4 regions of the Streptomyces sp. NPDC012466 genome follow, and region 1 is predicted to be linked to each of the others. Evidence: riboswitches for the same ligand, from Rfam matches in the RefSeq annotation. Region 1 holds a riboswitch; each other region holds the start of a gene.

Region 1 (4,781 bases):
GGCCCTCTCCAGCCGCTCCAGACCGTGTTCGACGTGCAGCGAGAAGCCCGAGTTCATGCGCAGGACCGGGCCCTCGGCCGAGGCGACGGCGAAGTCGTACACCGGCAGGCCGTCGTCACTGCGGTCGGTGCCGAAGACCTCGCACACCACACCGAGTTCGAAGGGGTTCACGCCGTCGAGCAGGGCGACGGCCACGTTCTGCAGCATGCGTCCAGTGTGCCTCGCCGGTGGCAGTAATTCGAGGGTCTACGGCAGTACTGCCACTGACGGTAAGGAGTATTCAGCGCGACAGTGGTGTCCATGGACACGAACCAGACGCAGACACTCATCGCAATGATCTTCGTACTCGGGACGCTGGTCCTCCTGGTCCTCCCGTCAGTGATCGGCCTGGTGCGCGAGCGGCGCATCGACCGTCAGATCCGGGAGGCCCAGGAGGCCCGGGAGAGCGAACCGGCTCAGAAGTCCTCGTCCAGGTCGACGGTCCCCTCGACCGCCACCTGGTACGCGGAGGGCCGCCGCTCGAAGAAGTTGGTCAGCTCCTGAACCCCCTGGAGCTCCATGAAGGAGAAGGGGTTCTCGGAGCCGTACACCGGAGCGAAGCCCAGGCGGGTGAGCCGCTGGTCGGCGACGCACTCCAGGTACTGCCGCATCGACTCGGTGTTCATGCCCGGGAGACCGTCCCCGCACAGGTCGCGCGCGAACTGCAGCTCGGCCTCGACGGCCTCCCGGAGCATGTCCGTCACCTCCTGCTGGAGCCGGTCGTCGAACAGGTCCGGCTCCTCCTTGCGGACGGTGTCGACCACGTCGAAGGCGAAGGACATGTGCATCGTCTCGTCGCGGAACACCCAGTTGGTGCCGGTGGCCAGGCCGTGCAGCAGGCCCCGGCTGCGGAACCAGTACACGTAGGCGAAGGCGCCGTAGAAGAACAGGCCTTCGATGCACGCGGCGAAGCAGATCAGGTTGAGCAGGAAACGCCGGCGGTCGGACCGGGTCTCCAGCCGGTCCATCTTCTCCACCGAGTCCATCCACTTGAAGCAGAACGAGGCCTTCTCGCGGATGGACGGGATGTTCTCCACCGCCGCGAAGGCCGCCGCACGGTCCTCCGGGTCGGGCAGATAGGTGTCGAGCAGGGTCAGATAGAACTGGACGTGCACGGCCTCCTCGAAGAGCTGCCGGCTCAGATACAGCCGCGCCTCGGGGGAGTTGATGTGCTTGTACAGCGTGAGCACCAGGTTGTTCGCGACGATCGAGTCACCCGTCGCGAAGAAGGCGACCAGGCGGCCGATCAGGTGCTGCTCCGCCGGTGACAGCTTGGCGAGGTCGGCGACGTCCGAGTGGAGGTCGACCTCCTCCACCGTCCAGGTGTTCTTGATGGCGTCCCGGTAGCGCTCGTAGAAGTCCGGGTAGCGCATGGGGCGCAGGGTGAGCTCGAAGCCGGGATCGAGAAGGTTCTGGGTGCTCATTACTGGCAGGCCTCGCAGGACTCGGGGTTTTCCAGGGAGCAGGCGACCGCTTCGGGATCCGGGGTGGCCTGCACGGGGACGGTGGCCTGGGCGGCGCGGGCGATCCGGGTCGCCGGGCGCGAGCGCAGGTAGTACGTCGTCTTCAGCCCGGACTTCCAGGCGTAGGCGTACATCGAGGAGAGCTTGCCGATGGTCGGCGTCTCCAGGAAGAGGTTCAGGGACTGGGACTGGTCCAGGAACGGGGTCCTGGCCGCCGCCATGTCGATCAGGCCGCGCTGCGGGATCTCCCAGGCCGTGCGGTAGAGGGCGCGGACGTCCTCGGGGATCCAGGCGAAGTCCTGCACCGAGCCGTTGGCCTCGCGCAGGGCCTCCCGGCTGCGGGCGTCCCACACGCCGAGCCGCTTCAACTCGTCCACCAGGTAGGAGTTGACCTGGAGGAACTCACCCGACAGCGTCTCGCGCTTGAACAGGTTGGACACCTGCGGCTCGATGCACTCGTACACGCCCGCGATGGAGGCGATCGTGGCCGTGGGCGCGATGGCGAGGAGCAGGGAGTTGCGCATGCCGGTCGTCGCGATCCGCTCGCGCAGGGCCGCCCAGCGCTCGGGCCAGGCCAGTTCCACGTCGTAGTGGTCGGGGTGCAGCACGCCCCGGGCCGTACGGGTCTTCTCCCAGGCCGGCAGCGGGCCGCTCCGCTCGGCGAGGTCGGCCGAAGCCTCGTAGGCGGCGAGCATGATGCGCTCGGCGACACGGGTGGACAGCGCCTTGGCCTCGGGCGAGTCGAAGGGCAGGCGCAGCTTGAAGAAGACGTCCTGCAGGCCCATGGCGCCGAGGCCGACCGGACGCCAGCGGGCGTTGGAGCGGCCCGCCTGCTCGGTCGGGTAGAAGTTGATGTCGACGACCCGGTCGAGGAAGGTCACGGCCGTGCGGACGGTCTCGTCCAGGCGCTCCCAGTCGAGGTCCCCGTCGCTCACGAAGGCACCGAGGTTGACCGAGCCCAGGTTGCAGACCGCCGTCTCCCCGTCGTCGGTCACCTCCAGGATCTCCGTGCAGAGGTTGGAGGAGTGGACGACGTGGCCAGGCTCGGCCGTCTGGTTGGCGGTGCGGTTGGCGGCGTCCTTGAAGGTCATCCAGCCGTTGCCGGTCTGCGCGAGGGTGCGCATCATCCGGCCGTACAGCTCGCGTGCGGGCAGCGTCTTCTTCGCCAGCCCCTTCGCCTCGGCCGCCCGGTAGGCGGCGTCGAACTCCTCGCCCCAGAGGTCGACCAGCTCGGGCACGTCCGAGGGGGAGAACAGCGACCACTGCGCGTCGGCGTTCACACGCCGCATGAACTCGTCCGGCACCCAGTGCGCGAGGTTCAGGTTGTGCGTACGGCGGGCGTCCTCACCGGTGTTGTCACGCAGCTCCAGGAACTCCTCGATGTCGGAGTGCCAGGTCTCCAGGTAGACGGCGGCGGCGCCCTTGCGACGGCCTCCCTGGTTCACGGCGGCGACCGAGGCGTCGAGGGTCTTCAGGAACGGGACGATGCCGTTGGAGTGCCCGTTGGTGCCGCGGATCAGCGAACCGCGGGCGCGGATGCGGGAGTAGGCGAGTCCGATGCCGCCGGCGTGCTTCGACAGCCGGGCCACCTGGTGGTAGCGGTCGTAGATGGAGTCCAGCTCGTCCTTGGGGGAGTCGAGGAGGTAGCAGGACGACATCTGCGGGTGCCGGGTGCCCGAGTTGAAGAGGGTGGGGGAGGAGGGGAGGTAGTCGAGGCGGCTCATGAGCGCGTAGAGCGCGGCGACTTCGTCCACCGAGCGGCTGGTGTCGTCCTCGGCCAGACCGGCGGCGACGCGCAGCATGAAGTGCTGCGGCGTCTCGACGACCTTGCGGGTGATCGGGTGCCGGAGCAGGTAGCGGCTGTGCAGGGTGCGCAGGCCGAAGTAGCCGAAGCGGTCGTCGGCGCCGGTGTCGATGAGCGCGTCGAGCCGGGCGGCGTGCAGCCGCACGAACTCGGCGGTGCGGTCGGCGATGAGGCCCTCGCGGTGGCCGACCGCGACGGACTCGGTGAAGGAGGTGACGCCCTGCGAGGCGGCCTCGTCGCGGATGCCGATGGTCAGCAGCCGGGCGGCCAGCCGGGAGTAAGCGGGGTCCTCGGAGATCAGACCGGCCGCGGCCTCCGTCGCCAGCTCCCGCAACTCCGTCTCGTCCGCCCGGGCGGACCGGCCGCGCAGTGCGGCGGCGGCGACCCGGCCGGGGTCGGTGTCGGGGAGGTCGGCGGTCAGCTCGGTCAGGGTCCGCAGCAACGCGGCTCCGGGAGCGTCCTGCACTTCTTCGGCGGCTGAGACCGGTTCGGCTGGCGCGATGGTCACGTGGGGCTCTCCCTCGCTCGGCACGGGGGCCTCGTCGAGGGCAGGGGGCAGCACGCGAACGCACACGGCGCCGCGTCCACCGGCCCATTCCACGAGGCCCGGACGTCAGGGCACACCGGCCGGGTGGCCGGGTGCGCTGTCGGCAGGTCCTCGGACTGACTCCTGTGCACGAAACATGCACAAGTACACCGTTGCGGGACAGTTCCGGATTCGCACCGGATTCCCCTGCGGCGACAGCGAGCATGAGCATACATCTTGTGCCAGGCGCGCATGGCACCCCCAGATGTTGTGTCGCGCTGGTTTCAGAGCGTCAACTGGTAGGTCACCAGAGTGATGTCCGGGAGCCGCGTGAGAGACCCCGGGCATCACATACGACAGCGGGCCACCGTGACGGTCGGTCACGGTGGCCCGCTGCGGGTGGTGTGCGCTGGTTGGTGCCCCTGACGTCAGTGGGCCGAACCGGCGGTGGCGGGCGGGAGTTCCACCTGGACCCCGGGGTCGCCCGCGTCCGCCGTGTAGTCCTCCGGCTCGGTCTCGTCGATGCCGTCGGGAGCCTTCACGGCCCTCAGGACGAAGGTCAGGACGACGGTGACGACGACGTTCAGGACGAACGCCGTGAGGCCGATGTAGCCGATCTCCCCGATGCCGGGGATCTCCTTCGCGGAGCCGCCGAAGTGCTTCTGGGTCGGGGAGGCCACACCGTACGCGGCGACCGTGCCGTAGATCATGCCGACCGCCCAGCCCGCGAGCAGCGCCCAGCGGTGGAACCAGCGGGTGAACAGGCCGCCGACCAGGGCCGGGAAGGTCTGCAGGATCCAGATGCCGCCCAGGAGCTGGAAGTTGATGGCGACCGTCTTGTCCATGGTGAGGACGAAGGCCAGGGCGCCCACCTTCACCAGCAGGGAGACCAGCTTGGAGACCTTGGTCTCCTGCGCCGGTGTGGCGTCCGGCTTGATGAAGTCCTTGT
Region 2 (4,781 bases), on a different contig from region 1:
GCCCGGGCACACCGGCCGGCCCGAGCAGCACCACCAGGGCGGTCAGCAGCACCAGGGCCGCGCCCGGCCAGGGCGGCAGGGAGATCGCGAGCACGGTCAGGCCGAGCCCGAGCACGGCCTTGTCCACGGGATGGCGGCGGCGCCAGCGACTGCCGTGCGCCGCCGCGTCGATCGGCAGCACCCGGCTCAGTCCTGTTCCGCGGTGGACTTCCCCGCGGCGCCCGCGAGCGCGCTGCCGGCCTCCCGCTCCAGCGCCCGCCGCTCGCCCTGCCGGCGTCCCCGGCGCAGGCCGAAGTAGTAGGCGAGGACTCCGGCACCGAGAGCCGCCTGGAGGGCGAACAGAGCCGACTCGATCTCTCCGGACGGCGGCTCGTACAGCGGCGAGAACCACGGCTCGTAATCCGGCTTCAGCTCGGTGATCGCCGTCTCGGCCTCGGCATCGGATCCCGTGAACGGCTCCTTCTTGTGGTCGCCGAGGCCGAGTGCCAGGGGCAGCACCGCGAGCGCGGCCACGGCGAACAGCAGCACCAGGTTGATCTTCGTGTTCCTGCTCATCGGGCCACCGCCTCGGTCTCGGTCCGGGTCTGCTTCTTGGTGAGGAGTACGCCCAGCCGGGTCAGTTCGCCCTTGCTGGACTGCACCAGCAGCCGCATCACGAGCACGGTCAGCAGGCCCTCGCTCACCGCGAGCGGGATCTGGGTGACGGCGAAGATGGAACCGAACTTGCCGAGCGCGCCTAGGAATCCGCTGCCCGGGTCGGGGAACGCGAGCGCCAGCTGCACGCTGGTGACGCAGTAGGTGGACAGGTCGGCGACGAACGCGCCGGAGAACACGGCCACCATCAGCGGCGCGTTGAAGCGCCGCAGCAGGGCGTAGACGGCGTATCCGGCCCAGGGACCGACGATCGCCATCGAGAAGACGTTGGCGCCGAGCGTGGTCAGGCCGCCGTGCGCGAGCAGCAGCGCCTGGAAGAGCAGGGTGATGGTGCCCAGCACCGCCATGATGGGCGGCCGGAACAGGATGGCTCCGAGGCCCGTGCCGGTGGGGTGCGAGCAACTGCCGGTGACGGACGGCAGTTTCAGGGCGGACAGGACGAACGTGAAGGCGCCGGACGCACCGAGGAGCAGGGTGCTCTCGGGGTGCTCGCGCACTTCACGGGTGAGCGACCGGACCCCGTGGACGACGAACGGCGCCGACGCGACGCCCCAGGCGACCGCGTGCGCCGGAGGAAGGAAACCCTCGGCAATGTGCATGGCTCAGCAGACCCTCTCCAGCACCTCGTGGATGGTTGACGCGCCTTGGCCGGTCTCCTGGCTGACGGGTACCACCGCCCGAACTCCGCCTTCCCGGGTCGCGAGGACCCAGTGGCTGCCCGTGAGGGCCGGAGCCGGACTTCCCGATTCACAGTGGCGAGGGCCGCACCGGCATCACACCGGATTTCCCGTTCACCAAGGCCTGGTGACAATAAGGCCGGGGTAAGGGCGATGACAAGCCACCCCTGGGGGCGCGCGAGGGGGCGCCCGCTCGCACACCGGCGCATCCCCCGGCTGATCCACGCGCTGCGGGAAGGGTCCCGTCACGCGATGTCCGGGCCGTGTCAGTCGTCGCCCCCGTCGTCTCCGCCGTCGTCGCCCTCCCCGCCTTCCCCGGCGGGGCCCGGCTTCTCCGGCTTCGGCTGCTCCGGGCCGCCGTCGCCCGCTTCCCCGGCGGGAGCCGGGGTGCCGGACGCGGGCGCGGGAGGGGGCGGGGAGGCGGCCGGCGTGGACGGAGTGACATCGGCCACGGTGCCGGTGCCCGGCGTGCCGGCGGCCCCCGGAGCGGCTGCCGGGCCGGCGTCCTGGTCGGGGGAGACGGACGTGGCGGAGTCGGTGGCCGGCGTGGCGGCGGGGCTGCTCGCGGACGGGGACGCGTCGGGTTCCGTGCCCTCCGCGGTGGTGTCGGGCGAGAACCAGCGCATGCCGAGGAGCATCGCGGCGAGGAAGAGTGCCGCGGCGGCGGCCGTCGCGACCACCCGGGAGCGGTTGCCGGGGCCGCCGCGCCCGCGTGAGCGCCCCGAACGACCCGCCTGGGCCGCCCGGGCCGCGGTGCGGTGTCCCGTGGTCGCGGGCAGCGCGTACGTGGTCGGGCTGCTGGTCTCGGCGGTGTACGGGCCCGGCCCGGCGGACGGCGCCGCGGACGCGGTCTTCGGCCGCAGCGGCGGCGAGACCTCCGGCAGCGGCTCGGGCAGGCCCCGCCAGGCGCCCCCGGTGAACCACTCGGCGGCCTGCTGGGCGGTGGGACGGTCCTCGGGCTGCTTGGCGAGCAGGCCGAGGAGGTAGTTCTCGAACGCCGGCGGCAGTCCGGAGACCCCGAGTTCGCGAGGCGGCACGGGAGCCGAGTCGAGATGCTGGTGGAGCAGGGCGACGGCGGTGTCGGCCTGGAACGGCGGGCGGCCGCTGAGGAGCTGGTAGAGCACGCAGCCCAGGGAGTACATGTCGGAGGCGGGCCCCGCGGGCTTGCCCAGGGCCCGTTCGGGCGCGAGGTAGAGGCCGGTGCCGACGATCTGGCCGGTGGCGGTCAGCGCGGCGCCGGGGTCGTCGAGGAACCGGGCGATGCCGAAGTCGCCGATCTTCAGCGTGCCGTTGGCGTCGAGCAGCAGGTTGGCGGGTTTGACGTCGCGGTGCACGATGCCCTGCCCGTGCGCGGCGGCGAGCCCCGCGGACGCCTGCGCGGCGAGATGGGCCACCCGCTCGGCGGGCAGCGTGCCGGAGCCGTTCAGCACCCCGGCGAGACTGTCGCCCTCGACCAGCTCCATCACCAGGTACAGCCGGTTGTCGAACTCGCCGAAGTCCAGGACGCCCACCACGTTGGGGTGGTTGAGGCGCCCGGCGGTCTGCGCCTCCAGACGGAACCGGGAGGTTGCCGTGGCGTCGGTGTCCTGGGGCAGCAGCAGCTTGACGGCCACCGCTCTGGCGAGCGTCTCGTCGTACGCACGCCAGACCTCTCCCATTCCACCGCGCCCGATCTCAACATCCAGCCGGTAGCGGCCCGCTAGCAGCACTCGTCCTCGTCTCATGCGTGTGGGAAGGTCATCGCCGCAGGCCGAACTCCCCGCTTCCGCACGGGGATTGGTGGGGGGGTGCCGCAGCCGACCCAGGATACTGGCGCGGCACGGCCCATGATCGCCACAGTGGTCTCCCCGGACGGTGCGCTCCCGGAGATCCCCGAGCGGGGAGAGCGTCCGCCGGGGTGACACTCCCGCGCGCCGGTCGCCGGGGCGCGCCGGGCGCCTCCCGGCGCCGTATCAGGCCGCCGCGCCCGCCCCCTCCGCCCGGCGCGGCAGCAGGGCCACCGCCAGGGCGGGTACGGCCGCGAGGGCCAGCCACGGCACGGCGGCCGGCAGGTCCAGGTCGAGCAGGGAGCCCGTGGCCGCGCTGCCGGCGAGGACGATCAGGCCGGAGACCGACGACAGCGCACCCATGTAGAGGCCGAGCCGGCCCTCTTCGGCCAGGTCGGGCACCCAGGCGCGGGCGGCGGGCACGACCAGCATCTGACCCACCGTGAGCAAGATCACGAAGCCCGCGGCCGGCAGCAGCCCGGCGACACCCGTCCAGCCCGCGGGCCGCGCCACGGCCACCACCGCGAAACCGGACGCGATCAGCAGCAGCCCCGCGGTCATGGAGTGGCGCAGATCGAGCCGGTCGCCAACCCAGCGCGTCACCGGCAGCTGGGTGAAGACCACCAGCACGGAGGACAGCGCGAAGAGCCAGGACAGGGGCGCCTGGGAGCCGGTCGCGCGCTGCACCTCGTCCGGCAGGGCCAGGTACAGCTGGTTGTAGGCGAGGAGATAGGTGCCGTACGCGCAGCACAGGGCGAGGAAGCGGCGGTTGCGCAGCAGGACGCGGGCCCCGCCCCGCTCCCGGACGCGGACCCGGCCGGGGATGTGCTGCGGCATCAGCCACAGGTGCCCGGCGAGGACGAGCACGAACACCGCGGCACCGGCGAGGCACGCCGTGCGGAAGTCGACGGCGAGCAGCAGCGCGCCGAGCAGCGGCCCGACGAACGCCCCGGCCTGGCCCGCCACACTGAACAGGGCCAGGACCCGGGTGCGCGGGCCGTGCCCGTCCTCCTCCCAGACCACCGCCTGGCGGGCCACCTCGGACTCCACGGCGGGGGAGAACAGCGCGGCGGCGAAACCGATCACCAGCACCGCCCCGATCACGGCCCCACCGGTCTGCGCGTACCCGAGCCAGGCGAACCCGGCGATGCGCAGCACACAGCCCGCCAGCACCACCGGCCGCACCCCGAACCGGTCGACGAGCCAGCCGCCGACCACGAACAGGCCCTGCTGGCTGAAGGTGCGCAGCCCGAGCACGAACCCGACCAGCCACCCCGCCATGCCGATCGCGGTGCCGAGGTGCTCGGCGAGGAACGGCAGGACGGCGTAGAAGCCGATGTTGAAGGCCAGCTGGGTGAGGATCAGCAGCCGCAGCAGCGGTGACAGCTCCTTGCAGAGCCGCCAGGTGCTCTCGCGCGGCGGCCGGGACGCCTCCTTGCCGGTGGACGCGCGGGCGGTCTTGCGGGCCAGTACGCGGGAGATGAGATCGGTCATCGTTCTTCTGTCGGTGAGGCGGACACAGGGGTCAGGAGGGCGTCGGGGCGGTCCGGCCGCCGCTGCGGGGCGGGGGTGCCCCGGTCCCCGGGCGGTAGGGCCGGGGCCGTGGGCCGGGTGCGCCGCCGGGGCCGTCGCAGGCCGCCGGCGGCCGTCACCGCGAGCGCCCCGAGCAGGGCGAGCACGGCGG
Region 3 (4,781 bases), on a different contig from region 1:
CACCTCCTCGATGCTCCGCTCGATCTCCCCGGTCCGGGAAGCCGAGGCACGGGCCCAGTAGTAGATCGCCAGCGAGAACACGGCGACGACCAGGACGTCCCACCACAGTCCGAGGTGCCCCTGGCCGCCGAAACCGCCCTGCCAGGAGATGACGCCCATGCCCAGCAGGTACACGGGCAGCCACTGGGCGGCCCTCCAGTCGAGGCGGGGCGCGTCGGGCAGACCCTTGCGGACGGCGTACCAGGCGTAGCCGCCGAGCAGGACGTAGCCGAGGACGATGGCCACGCCGAGCCGCCACAGGGTGTCCCAGGTGGACCAGTAGATGATGAGGTCGGCCACCACGAACGACAGGGGCGAGAGGACCTTCCCGCCGGGCAGGCGGTAGGGGCGCTCCCGGTGCGGCAGCCGGTCCGCGAAGACGCCGTAGGCCAGTGGGGCGCCCGCGTACATCAGCACGCTCGCCGAGGTGATGAAGCTGACCAGTTGCTGCCAGCTGGGGAACGGCAGGAAGCAGACCACGCCGGTCACGAAGGACACGATCAGCCCGAACCACGGCACGCCGCGCGCGTCCGTGCGGGCGAAGAGCTTCGGCGCGTAACCGTTGCGGGCCAGACCGTAGGAGACGCGGGACGTGGCCGTCGTGTAGATCAGGCCGGTGCCGCCGGGGGAGACCACCGCGTCCAGGTACAGCACCGCGCTCAGCCAGCCGAGACCCACCAGGGTCGCGAGTCCGGCCCACGGACCGCTGATGCCGGGGTAGTCGAGCTTGGTCCAGCCGTGCGCGAAGGAGCTCAGCGGCAGGGCGGCGATAAAGACGACCTGGAGCAGGACGTAGATGGCCGCGCCGATGGCGACCGAGCCGATCGTGGCGCGGGGCAGGTCACGCTGCGGGTCGCGGCTCTCGCCCGCCAGCTGGATCGCCTGCTCGAAGCCCAGCAGAGCGAAGATGATGCCGCTGGAGCTGACGGCGCTCAGCACGCCGTGGGCGCCGAAGGGGGCGAAACCGTGCTCGGTGAAGTTGCCCGGGTGGAAGTTGCCGGCCGCGATGATGAAGATCGCGGCCAGCGGCACGGCCACCTTCCACCAGGTGGCGGCGCTGTTGGTGTGCGCCAGGATCCGCACGCCGAGGAAGTTGACGACGACGAACACGGCCATCAGGACGACGGCGACGGCGAAGCCGCTCGTCGTGAGCGTCCCGTCCTTCGCGTGCTGGAAGCCCTGTGCCCAGTGCCAGTGCCCGGCGTAGCCGATCATGGCCTCGACCTCGATCGGTGCCACGGTCGCCGCCTGGAGCCAGGAGAACCAGCCGAAGGACATGCCGGCCAGTCCGCCGAACGCGTAGTGCGGGTAGCGGGCCGTGCCGCCCGCGACCGGGAACATGCCGCCCAGTTCCGCGTGCACCAGGGCCAGCAGCACGATCGCCACCGCGCCGATGAGCCAGGACAGGATCGCCGCGGGGCCGGCCGCCACGACGGCCTTCTCGGCGCCGTACAGCCAGCCCGAGCCGATGATGGAACCGACCGAGGCCCACATGAGCCCGATCAGCCCGACCTCCCGGCGCAGGCCGTCTCTTTCCATGAATGCGGGGCCTCTCAGAGATGAACTCGGGGAGTTCGGCGAGCAAGAGGCCTCAGGTTAGGAAGGGGTCAGGCGACCGCAGAAGACGAGTTGTGCAGCCTTGACCGGGCACGGGGATTTCGTGGGAAACGCTTCAGGATTCCTGTACGCGGTGATGAGACAGCCGTGGGATCTCGATCGCCGGGCAGCGGTCCATCACCATCTCCAGGCCCGCCGCCCGGGTCCGGTCGTACGCCGCTTCGTCGATGACGCCGAGCTGGAACCAGACGCCCTTCGCGCCCTTGGCGACCGCCTCGTCGGCGACGGCTCCGGCGAGGTCGCTGTTCACGAAGACGTCCACCACGTCCACCTCGAAGGGGATGTCCGCCAGGTTCGCGTACCCCTTCTCCCCGTGCACCGTCTCCGCCTTCGGGTGCACCGGCACGACGCGCTTGCCGAAGCGCTGGAGCACGGCGGCGACGCCGTACGCCGCGCGCTGCCGGTTCGACGACAGGCCCACCACGGCCCAGGTGTCGCCGAGCCCGGTGAGAATCCTGCGGACCGTTGCCTCGTCGCCGTACACCGGCGGCCTCCTCGGGAGTCGTGGACGAACTGCTCCCGGGTCAACGGCGCGGGGTGCGCGGTGATTCCCCGGACGGCCTCCGTGATAGCTTGCCGAGGCCAGTCGAACCCATGTACGTGGGTCAGGGAATCCGGTGCGAATCCGGAACTGACGCGCAGCGGTGAGGGGGACGGGCGGGGCCTCGGCCACTGGACTCCCTCGTGGACGTCCGGGAAGGCGCTCCGATCCGGGTGAACCCGAGTCCGAAGACCTGCTGGCGGCCCCCGCGGCCGCATGCGGCGGGGGAGCACCGTACGACCGGGCTCCGCGAATGGGCCCTCGACGCCTGAGGACTGGTTCCCGTGTCCCTCGCCCTACCCGCCCGTGCCGCCGTCCTGCTCGCGGCCGGCTCCCTGCTCCTGACCGGCTGCGGCGCCTCCGGACCCACGACGGCGAAGGCCGCCGTCACGCTCGTCAACTGTGGCCACGACGTCGCCGTCGAGACCCCGCCGCGGCACGCGGTCTCCCTCAACCAGGGCACCACCGAGATCCTGCTGTCCCTCGGTCTAACCGACCGCCTCGCGGGCACCGCGACCTGGACCGACCCGGTGATGAAGGGGCTGGAGAAGGCCAACGCGTCGGTGCCGCGCCTAGCCGACGACAACCCGTCCTTCGAACGCGTCCTGGACGCCGACCCCGACTTCGTCGCCGCGTCCTTCGTCTCCACCCTCGGCAAGGGCGGCGTCGCAACCCGCGAGCAGTTCGAGAAGCTCGGCGTCCCCACCTACGTCTCCCCGTCCGACTGCGCAGGCAAGGACAACTCCGGCGGCGGCGACGGCGCACGCGACAAGGCCCTGGGCATCGACACCGTCTACGGCGAAGTCCGGGACCTCGCGACCGTGTTCGGGGTGAAGGAGCGGGGCGACAAGCTCGTGGCCTCCCTCCAGCAGCGCATGAAGAAGGCCACGGCCGGCATCGACGCCTCCGACGTCACCCTCCTGTACTGGTTCGCCAACTCCGAGTCGCCCTACACGGCCGGCTGTTGCGGAGCGCCGGGCATCATCACCCGGGTCCTCGGCGCGAAGAACGCCTTCGACGACACCCGCGAGGAATGGCCGCAGGTCAACTGGGAGACGGTCGCCGACCGCGACCCCGACGTCCTCGTCATCGGCGACCTGACCCGCAAGTCGCAGACCGCCGAGTCGGCCGCGAAGAAGATCGCCTTCCTGGAGTCCAACCCCGTCACCAGGAACATGGACGCCGTCCGGCACAAGCGGTACGTGCTGCTCAGCGGGCAGGCCATGAACCCGACCATCCGCACCGTCGAGGGCGTGGAGCGGGTGGCCGCGGGGCTGCGCCGGTTCGGGCTGGTGAAGTGACCACCCGGAGCGAGCCGGCCCCCGGGGCCCGACGCGGGGCCGGACTCGCGCTGGGCGCGGCGGGGGCCGTCGCGCTCGCCGCCTCCCTCGCCGTGGCCATCACCATCGGCCCCGCCGACATCCGGGTCGATCGCGCTGGGCGCGGCGGGGGCCGTCGCGCTCGCCGCCTCCCTCGCCGTGGCCATCACCATCGGCCCCGCCGACATCCGGGTCGCCGACGTGTGGTCCGTCGTCGCCGCCCACCTGGGTCTCGGCAGCTCGGGGCTGACGCCGATCCGGGACGGGATCGTCTGGCAGCTGCGGTTGCCCCGCACCCTGCTCGCCGCGGTGTGCGGGGCCGGACTCGCCGTGTGCGGGGCGGTGATGCAGTCGCTGCTGCGCAATCCCCTCGCCGACCCGTTCGTGCTCGGAGTGTCCTCGGGCGCCTCCACCGGAGCGGTCCTCGTCGTCGTCCTCGGCGTGGGCGGCGGCGCCCTCCCGGTGTCCGCCGGGGCGTTCCTCGGCGCCCTGCTGTCGTTCGCGCTGGTGCTGCTGCTCAGTCACACCCTCGGCGGCACCACCGACCGGGTCGTCCTCGCGGGCGTCGCCGCCATGCAGCTCTTCTCCGCGCTCACCTCCTTCGTCGTCATGACCGCCGCCGACGCCGAGACGACCCGCGGCGTGCTGTTCTGGCTCCTCGGCTCGCTCGGCGGCGCCGGCTGGACCGACGTGTGGCTGTGCCTGGCGGTGCTGGCCCTGGCGTTGGTGGTGTGCCTGTCGTACGCGCGTACCCTCGACGCCTTCGCCTTCGGGCAGGACGCGGCGGCCGCGCTCGGGGTGTCCGTCGCCCGCACCCGCCTGGTGCTGCTGTGCGTCACGGCCCTGCTCACGGCCGCCCTGGTCAGTTCGGCCGGGGCGATCGGCTTCGTGGGGCTGGTCCTGCCGCACGCCGCCCGGGCCCTGACCGGTCCCGGGCACGCACGGCTTCTGCCGGTCACCGCTCTCGCGGGGGCGGTGTTCCTGGTGTGGGTCGACACCCTGGCCCGTACCGTCCTCGATCCGCAGGAGGTTCCGGTGGGGGTCGTGACGTCGCTGATCGGAGTGCCGGCGTTCGTGGCGGTGCTGTACCGGACGCGGAGGGTGCGGTGAGCGGCACCGGGCGTTCGAAGGGTGAGGGGCTGCGGGCCGACCGGGTCGGTCGCCGTGCCGACGGACGCCTCATCCTGGACGGCGTGGCCCTCGCGCCCGAGCCCGGCTCCACCGTCGGCGTCCTCGGCCCCAACGGCTCCGGCAAGTCCACGCTG
Region 4 (4,781 bases), on a different contig from region 1:
CTTTCCGTACACTCCGGAGGATTTCGCCGTACACGTCGCCATTCCTGGGGGAAGATCCCCGCCGCGGCCGGCAGTACGACGGCGTGCGCGGGGCGGGCCCGGTGCGCGGCGCCTACCACTTCGCACCGCCGGCCCGCCCGCGCTCGACATCGCATACAACCCGTACGACAAGAAGCACGGCTGCTACGGCCTGGCTCGCCGGGCGGGGCCGGCCAGATCACCCGCGCCGGCGACAGCGGCTCCCTGCCGGGTGACCAGAATCTCTTCGACGGGTCGCTCGATCGGCTGAAGCGGTTCGCGCGAGGCGCCTGACCGACGGGCGCCGGGACCGCCGTTCCGGGGCGGAGTCACGACCCCCCTTTGCGGTCACCCCTGCGCCCCTCCCAGTTCATCTTCCGTTCACTCAGGTTGCCTACGTTCGTACCGTCAACGACCTCGAACGATTGCCTGGGTAAATGGAAAGCTTCTCGCTGATCCTCGCGATTGTGGTAGTAACCGCACTCGCGTTCGATTTCACGAACGGTTTCCACGACACCGCGAACGCCATGGCCACGACCATTTCCACGGGCGCCATGAAGCCCAAGGTTGCGGTGGCCATGTCCGCGGTCCTCAACCTGGTCGGCGCCTTCCTGTCCGTCGAAGTCGCCAACACGATCTCCAAGGGCCTCGTCGACGAGGCCGGCATCCGTCCCGAGGTCATCTTCGCCGCCTTGGTCGGCGCGATCCTCTGGAACCTGCTGACCTGGCTGGTCGGCCTGCCGTCCAGCTCCTCCCACGCCCTCATGGGCGGCCTGATCGGTGCCACGATCGCCTCGGCGGGCGTCGGCGCGGTGCACGGCGACGTGCTGGTCACCAAGGTGCTCATCCCGGCGATCGCCGCCCCGCTGGTCGCGGGCATCGCGGCGATGCTCGCCACGCGGCTGACCTACTCCCTCGGCAGCAAGGCCGACAGCCAGGCGTCCAAGAAGGGCTACCGAGCCGGCCAGATCGCCTCCGCCGGCCTGGTCTCCCTGGCCCACGGCACCAACGACGCCCAGAAGACGATGGGTGTCATCACCCTCGCCCTGGTCGCCGGCGGCGCTGTCGCCCCCGACTCCGACCCGCCCATGTGGGTCATCCTCTCGGCGGGTCTCGCCATCGCGCTCGGCACGTACCTGGGTGGCTGGCGCATCATCCGCACCATGGGCAAGGGACTGACCGACCTCCAGCCGCAGCAGGGCTTCGCCGCCCAGACCTCCGCGGCCACGGTCATCCTGGCCTCCTCCCACATCGGTTTCTCCCTCTCCACGACGCACTCGGTGTCCGGCTCGGTGATGGGCGCGGGGCTCGGCCGCAAGGGCGGTGTCGTCCGCTGGTCGACCGCGACGCGGATGTTCGTCGCGTGGGGTCTGACGCTCCCGGCGGCGGCCCTGGTGGGCGCGCTCGCCGAGTACGTCACCGGCTTCGGCAACTGGGGCACCGCCGTGGTGGCCGTCTTCCTCGTCGCCTCCAGCGCGGCGATCTGGAAGCTGTCCCGGCGTGAGGTCGTCGACCACACCAACGTCAACGACGCCGACGAGGCGGAGCCGGCCGGCGTGGTGACCACCGCGATGGCCGCGGTGACGCCGCCGCCTGCGGGCGGCACGGTCGCCGAGGAGCCGGTCCCCTCGTTCCCGGCGCAGGCCACGGCCGAACGGACGCCGACCACGACCACCACGGTCTGACCCCGCCCACCGGTTACAAGGAAGAGTCTCTGAGATGAAGATCGACTGGGCGGCCCTCGGCTCCGTCTTCGGTGTCAGCCTCGTGGTCACCGTTGCCCTCGTCGGCCTGTTCACCCTCGGCATCACCGGCCTGTCGCGCCGCGAGCGCGCGGTGGCGCAGGGCGGGTCCGCCGGGCTCGCGGTCACGGGAGCGTACGCGTGCTTCGCGGCGTGCGCGGCGGCCGTGGGCTACGGGATCTACCTGATCGTGGCCTGACGGCCCGACCGCACATCGTGTCCGCCGGGCGGCGCGGGACTCCGGTCCCGCGCCGCCCGGTCGTCGTGTGCGGGAAGGGGCCGGTGTGGGGTTCTCCACACTCTCCCCTCGCAGGTCAACGGCAAGTTGACGGCGGTTGCCGGCCGTGGTGGACTGCCGGGGCCAGTACGGCGGCAGGAGAGGAAGCCGGTGAGAGTCCGGCGCGGTCCCGCCACTGTCACCGGGGTAGTGATCCCCGGGAGCCAGGAACTCTCGCCGCCGGTCTCGTCGAACCAGGGCGTGGACACCCTGAGTGAGGACACGTATCGCCATGCGCGGCTGCCGATCCCGTTCCAACACCCCGCCTCCGCCTGCCCTTCCGGCCGGCTGAGCCCATGGGTGCCGGTCGCGTCTTCGCGTACGGTGCCGCCGCCGGTCTGATCGGTGACCTGCTGCTCGGTGATCCTCGCCGAGGGCATCCGGTCGCCGCGTTCGGACGGGCCGCGGGTGCCGTGGAACGGGTGTTGTGGCGGGACCACCGCGGGTGGGGCGCGCTGCACACCGCCGTGTGCACCTCGGGGGCCGTCGCCCTCGGCTCCGTCGCCGCGCGGGCCGTGCGGACGTCCTCCGTCGCCTCCGTCGCGCTGACGGGTGCCGCCACCTGGGCCGTCGTCGGGGGGACTTCGCTCGCGCGGGAGGCGCAGGCCATCGGGCGGGCCCTGGAGGCCGGTGACGTCGAGACGGCCCGGGCCCGGCTGCCGCATCTGTGCGGGCGGGACCCGCAGGCCCTCGATGCCGACGGCATCGCCCGGGCCGTGGTCGAGTCGGTCGCCGAGAACACCTCCGACGCGGTGGTGGGGGCCCTGGTGTGGGGAGCCGTCGGCGGGGTGCCGGGGCTGCTCGGGTTCCGGGCCGTCAACACCCTGGACGCGATGGTCGGACACAAGTCGGCCCGCTACCGGCGGTACGGGTGGGCCTCCGCGCGGCTGGACGACCTCGCGGGCTGGCCGGGAGCACGGCTGACCGCGGTCCTCGCAGCCCTGGCCGGGCCGGATCCCCGGGGTGCCGTGCGGGCCTGGCGGGCCGACGCGGCGAAGCACCCGAGCCCCAACGCCGGTCCGGTGGAGGCCTCTTTCGCGGGGGCTCTCGGGGTGCGGCTGGGCGGGACGCTCTCGTACGGCGGGCGGGTGGAGGACCGGCCCGTGCTGAACACCGGGGGGCGTGCCGTCGGCACGCACGACGTCGCACGGGCTGTGCGGCTCTCGCGGCGCGTCACCTGGCTGGCGCTCGGCGTGTGCGCCGGTGCGCGGTTGCTGAAGAGGGGGAAATGACATGAGCGGTGGGCTTCTCGTCGCCGGCACCACCTCCGACGCGGGCAAGAGCGTCGTGACCGCCGGGATCTGCCGGTGGCTGGTGCGGCAGGGCGTCAAGGTCGCGCCCTTCAAGGCGCAGAACATGTCCCTGAACTCCTTCGTGACGAAGGAGGGGGCCGAGATCGGGCGGGCGCAGGCCATGCAGGCGCAGGCCTGCCGGGTCGAGCCGACCGCGCTGATGAATCCCGTGCTGCTCAAGCCCGGGGGTGAGCAGAGCAGTCAGGTCGTGCTGCTGGGCAAGCCGGTCGGGGAGATGAGTGCGCGCGGCTACCACGGCGGGCGGCAGCAGAGGCTGCTCGGGACGGTGCTGGACTGTCTGGAGCAGTTGCGGGGCACGTATGACGCGGTGATCTGTGAGGGGGCCGGTTCTCCCGCCGAGATCAATCTGCGGCGGACGGACATCGTGAACATGGGGATCGCCCGTAACGCCGGGCTTCCCGTGCTCGTCGTCGGCGACATCGACCGGGGCGGTGTGTTCGCCTCGTTCTTCGGGACCCTGGCGCTGCTGTCGCCCGAGGACCAGCGTTGCGTCGCCGGGTTCCTCGTCAACAAGTTCCGCGGGGACGTCTCCCTGCTGGAGCCGGGCCTGGACATGCTGCAAGGCCTCACCGGGCGGCGTACGTACGGCGTGTTGCCGTTCCGGCACGGGCTCGGCATCGACGAGGAGGACGGGCTTCGGGTGTCCCTGCGGGGAGCGGTGCGGGAGTCCGTCGTCGCCCCGCCGGTCGGGGAGGACGTGCTGCGGGTCGCGGTCTGTGCCGTGCCGCTCATGTCCAACTTCACCGACGTGGACGCGCTGGCCGCCGAACCGGGCGTCGTGGTGCGGTTCGTGGACCGGCCGGAGGAGCTGTCCGACGCCGACCTCGTCATCGTGCCCGGGACCCGGGGAACGGTCCGTGCGCTGGAGTGGCTGCGCGAGCGCGGCCTCGCCGGCGCGCTGGCCCGCAGGGCCGCCGAGCAGCGGCCCGTCCTCGGCATCTGCGGCGGTTTCCAGATCCTCGGCGAGCACATCGAGGACGACGTCGAGAGCCGCAAGGGTCACGTCGACGGGCTCGGGATCCTGCCCGTGCGGGTGCGGTTCGCCCGCGAGAAGACCCTCACCCGGCCGGCGGGCGAGGCCCTCGGCCAGCAGGTCGAGGGCTACGAGATCCACCACGGGGTCGCCGACGTGACCGGCGGGGACCCCTTCCTGGACGGGTGCCGGGTCGGCCAGACCTGGGGCACGCACTGGCACGGCTCACTGGAGTCGGACGGTTTCCGGCGGGCGTTCCTGCGGGAGGTGGCGGCCGCCGCGGGCCGCCGCTTCGTGCCCGCTCCGGACACCTCGTTCGCCGCGCTGCGCGAGGAGCAGCTCGACCGGCTCGGCGATCTGATCGAACAGCACGCGGACACGGACGCGCTGTGGCGGCTCATCGAGTCCGGCGCGCCGCAAGGACTGCCCTTCATTCCACCGGGAGCGCCCGCATGAGC

The links. Region 1 has a riboswitch for cobalamin ahead of ACFY9E_RS35305 (ribonucleoside-diphosphate reductase subunit alpha). Riboswitches for the same ligand answer to the same signal wherever they lie in the genome.
Region 2: linked by a shared signal. The riboswitch ahead of ACFY9E_RS00835 (energy-coupling factor ABC transporter permease) and the one ahead of ACFY9E_RS35305 (ribonucleoside-diphosphate reductase subunit alpha) in region 1 are both predicted to bind cobalamin.
Region 3: linked by a shared signal. The riboswitch ahead of ACFY9E_RS21665 (ABC transporter substrate-binding protein) and the one ahead of ACFY9E_RS35305 (ribonucleoside-diphosphate reductase subunit alpha) in region 1 are both predicted to bind cobalamin.
Region 4: linked by a shared signal. The riboswitch ahead of ACFY9E_RS33145 (cobalamin biosynthesis protein) and the one ahead of ACFY9E_RS35305 (ribonucleoside-diphosphate reductase subunit alpha) in region 1 are both predicted to bind cobalamin.

The regions. Positions count from the first base shown of each region.
Region 1 is NZ_JBIBEQ010000012.1:204,179-208,959, reverse strand. It holds gene ACFY9E_RS35315 (helix-turn-helix domain-containing protein) at 1-207, opposite strand, end outside; gene ACFY9E_RS35310 (ribonucleotide-diphosphate reductase subunit beta) at 456-1,463, opposite strand; gene ACFY9E_RS35305 (ribonucleoside-diphosphate reductase subunit alpha) at 1,463-3,814, opposite strand; cobalamin riboswitch at 3,938-4,071, opposite strand; gene mctP (monocarboxylate uptake permease MctP) at 4,261-4,781, opposite strand, start outside.
Region 2 is NZ_JBIBEQ010000001.1:176,277-181,057, reverse strand. It holds gene cbiQ (cobalt ECF transporter T component CbiQ) at 1-181, opposite strand, end outside; gene ACFY9E_RS00840 (energy-coupling factor ABC transporter substrate-binding protein) at 187-555, opposite strand; gene ACFY9E_RS00835 (energy-coupling factor ABC transporter permease) at 552-1,253, opposite strand; cobalamin riboswitch at 1,283-1,468, opposite strand; gene ACFY9E_RS00830 (protein kinase) at 1,598-2,989, opposite strand; gene ACFY9E_RS00825 (MFS transporter) at 3,284-4,591, opposite strand; gene ACFY9E_RS00820 (ABC transporter permease subunit) at 4,588-4,781, opposite strand, start outside.
Region 3 is NZ_JBIBEQ010000005.1:565,949-570,729, reverse strand. It holds gene ACFY9E_RS21675 (amino acid permease) at 1-1,578, opposite strand, end outside; gene ACFY9E_RS21670 (CoA-binding protein) at 1,712-2,140, opposite strand; cobalamin riboswitch at 2,223-2,413, shown strand; gene ACFY9E_RS21665 (ABC transporter substrate-binding protein) at 2,482-3,498, shown strand; gene ACFY9E_RS21660 (iron chelate uptake ABC transporter family permease subunit) at 3,628-4,626, shown strand; gene ACFY9E_RS21655 (ATP-binding cassette domain-containing protein) at 4,623-4,781, shown strand, end outside.
Region 4 is NZ_JBIBEQ010000011.1:53,610-58,390, forward strand. It holds gene ACFY9E_RS33135 (inorganic phosphate transporter) at 456-1,703, shown strand; gene ACFY9E_RS33140 (hypothetical protein) at 1,738-1,959, shown strand; cobalamin riboswitch at 2,076-2,234, shown strand; gene ACFY9E_RS33145 (cobalamin biosynthesis protein) at 2,334-3,269, shown strand; gene ACFY9E_RS33150 (cobyric acid synthase) at 3,271-4,779, shown strand; gene cobN (cobaltochelatase subunit CobN) at 4,776-4,781, shown strand, end outside.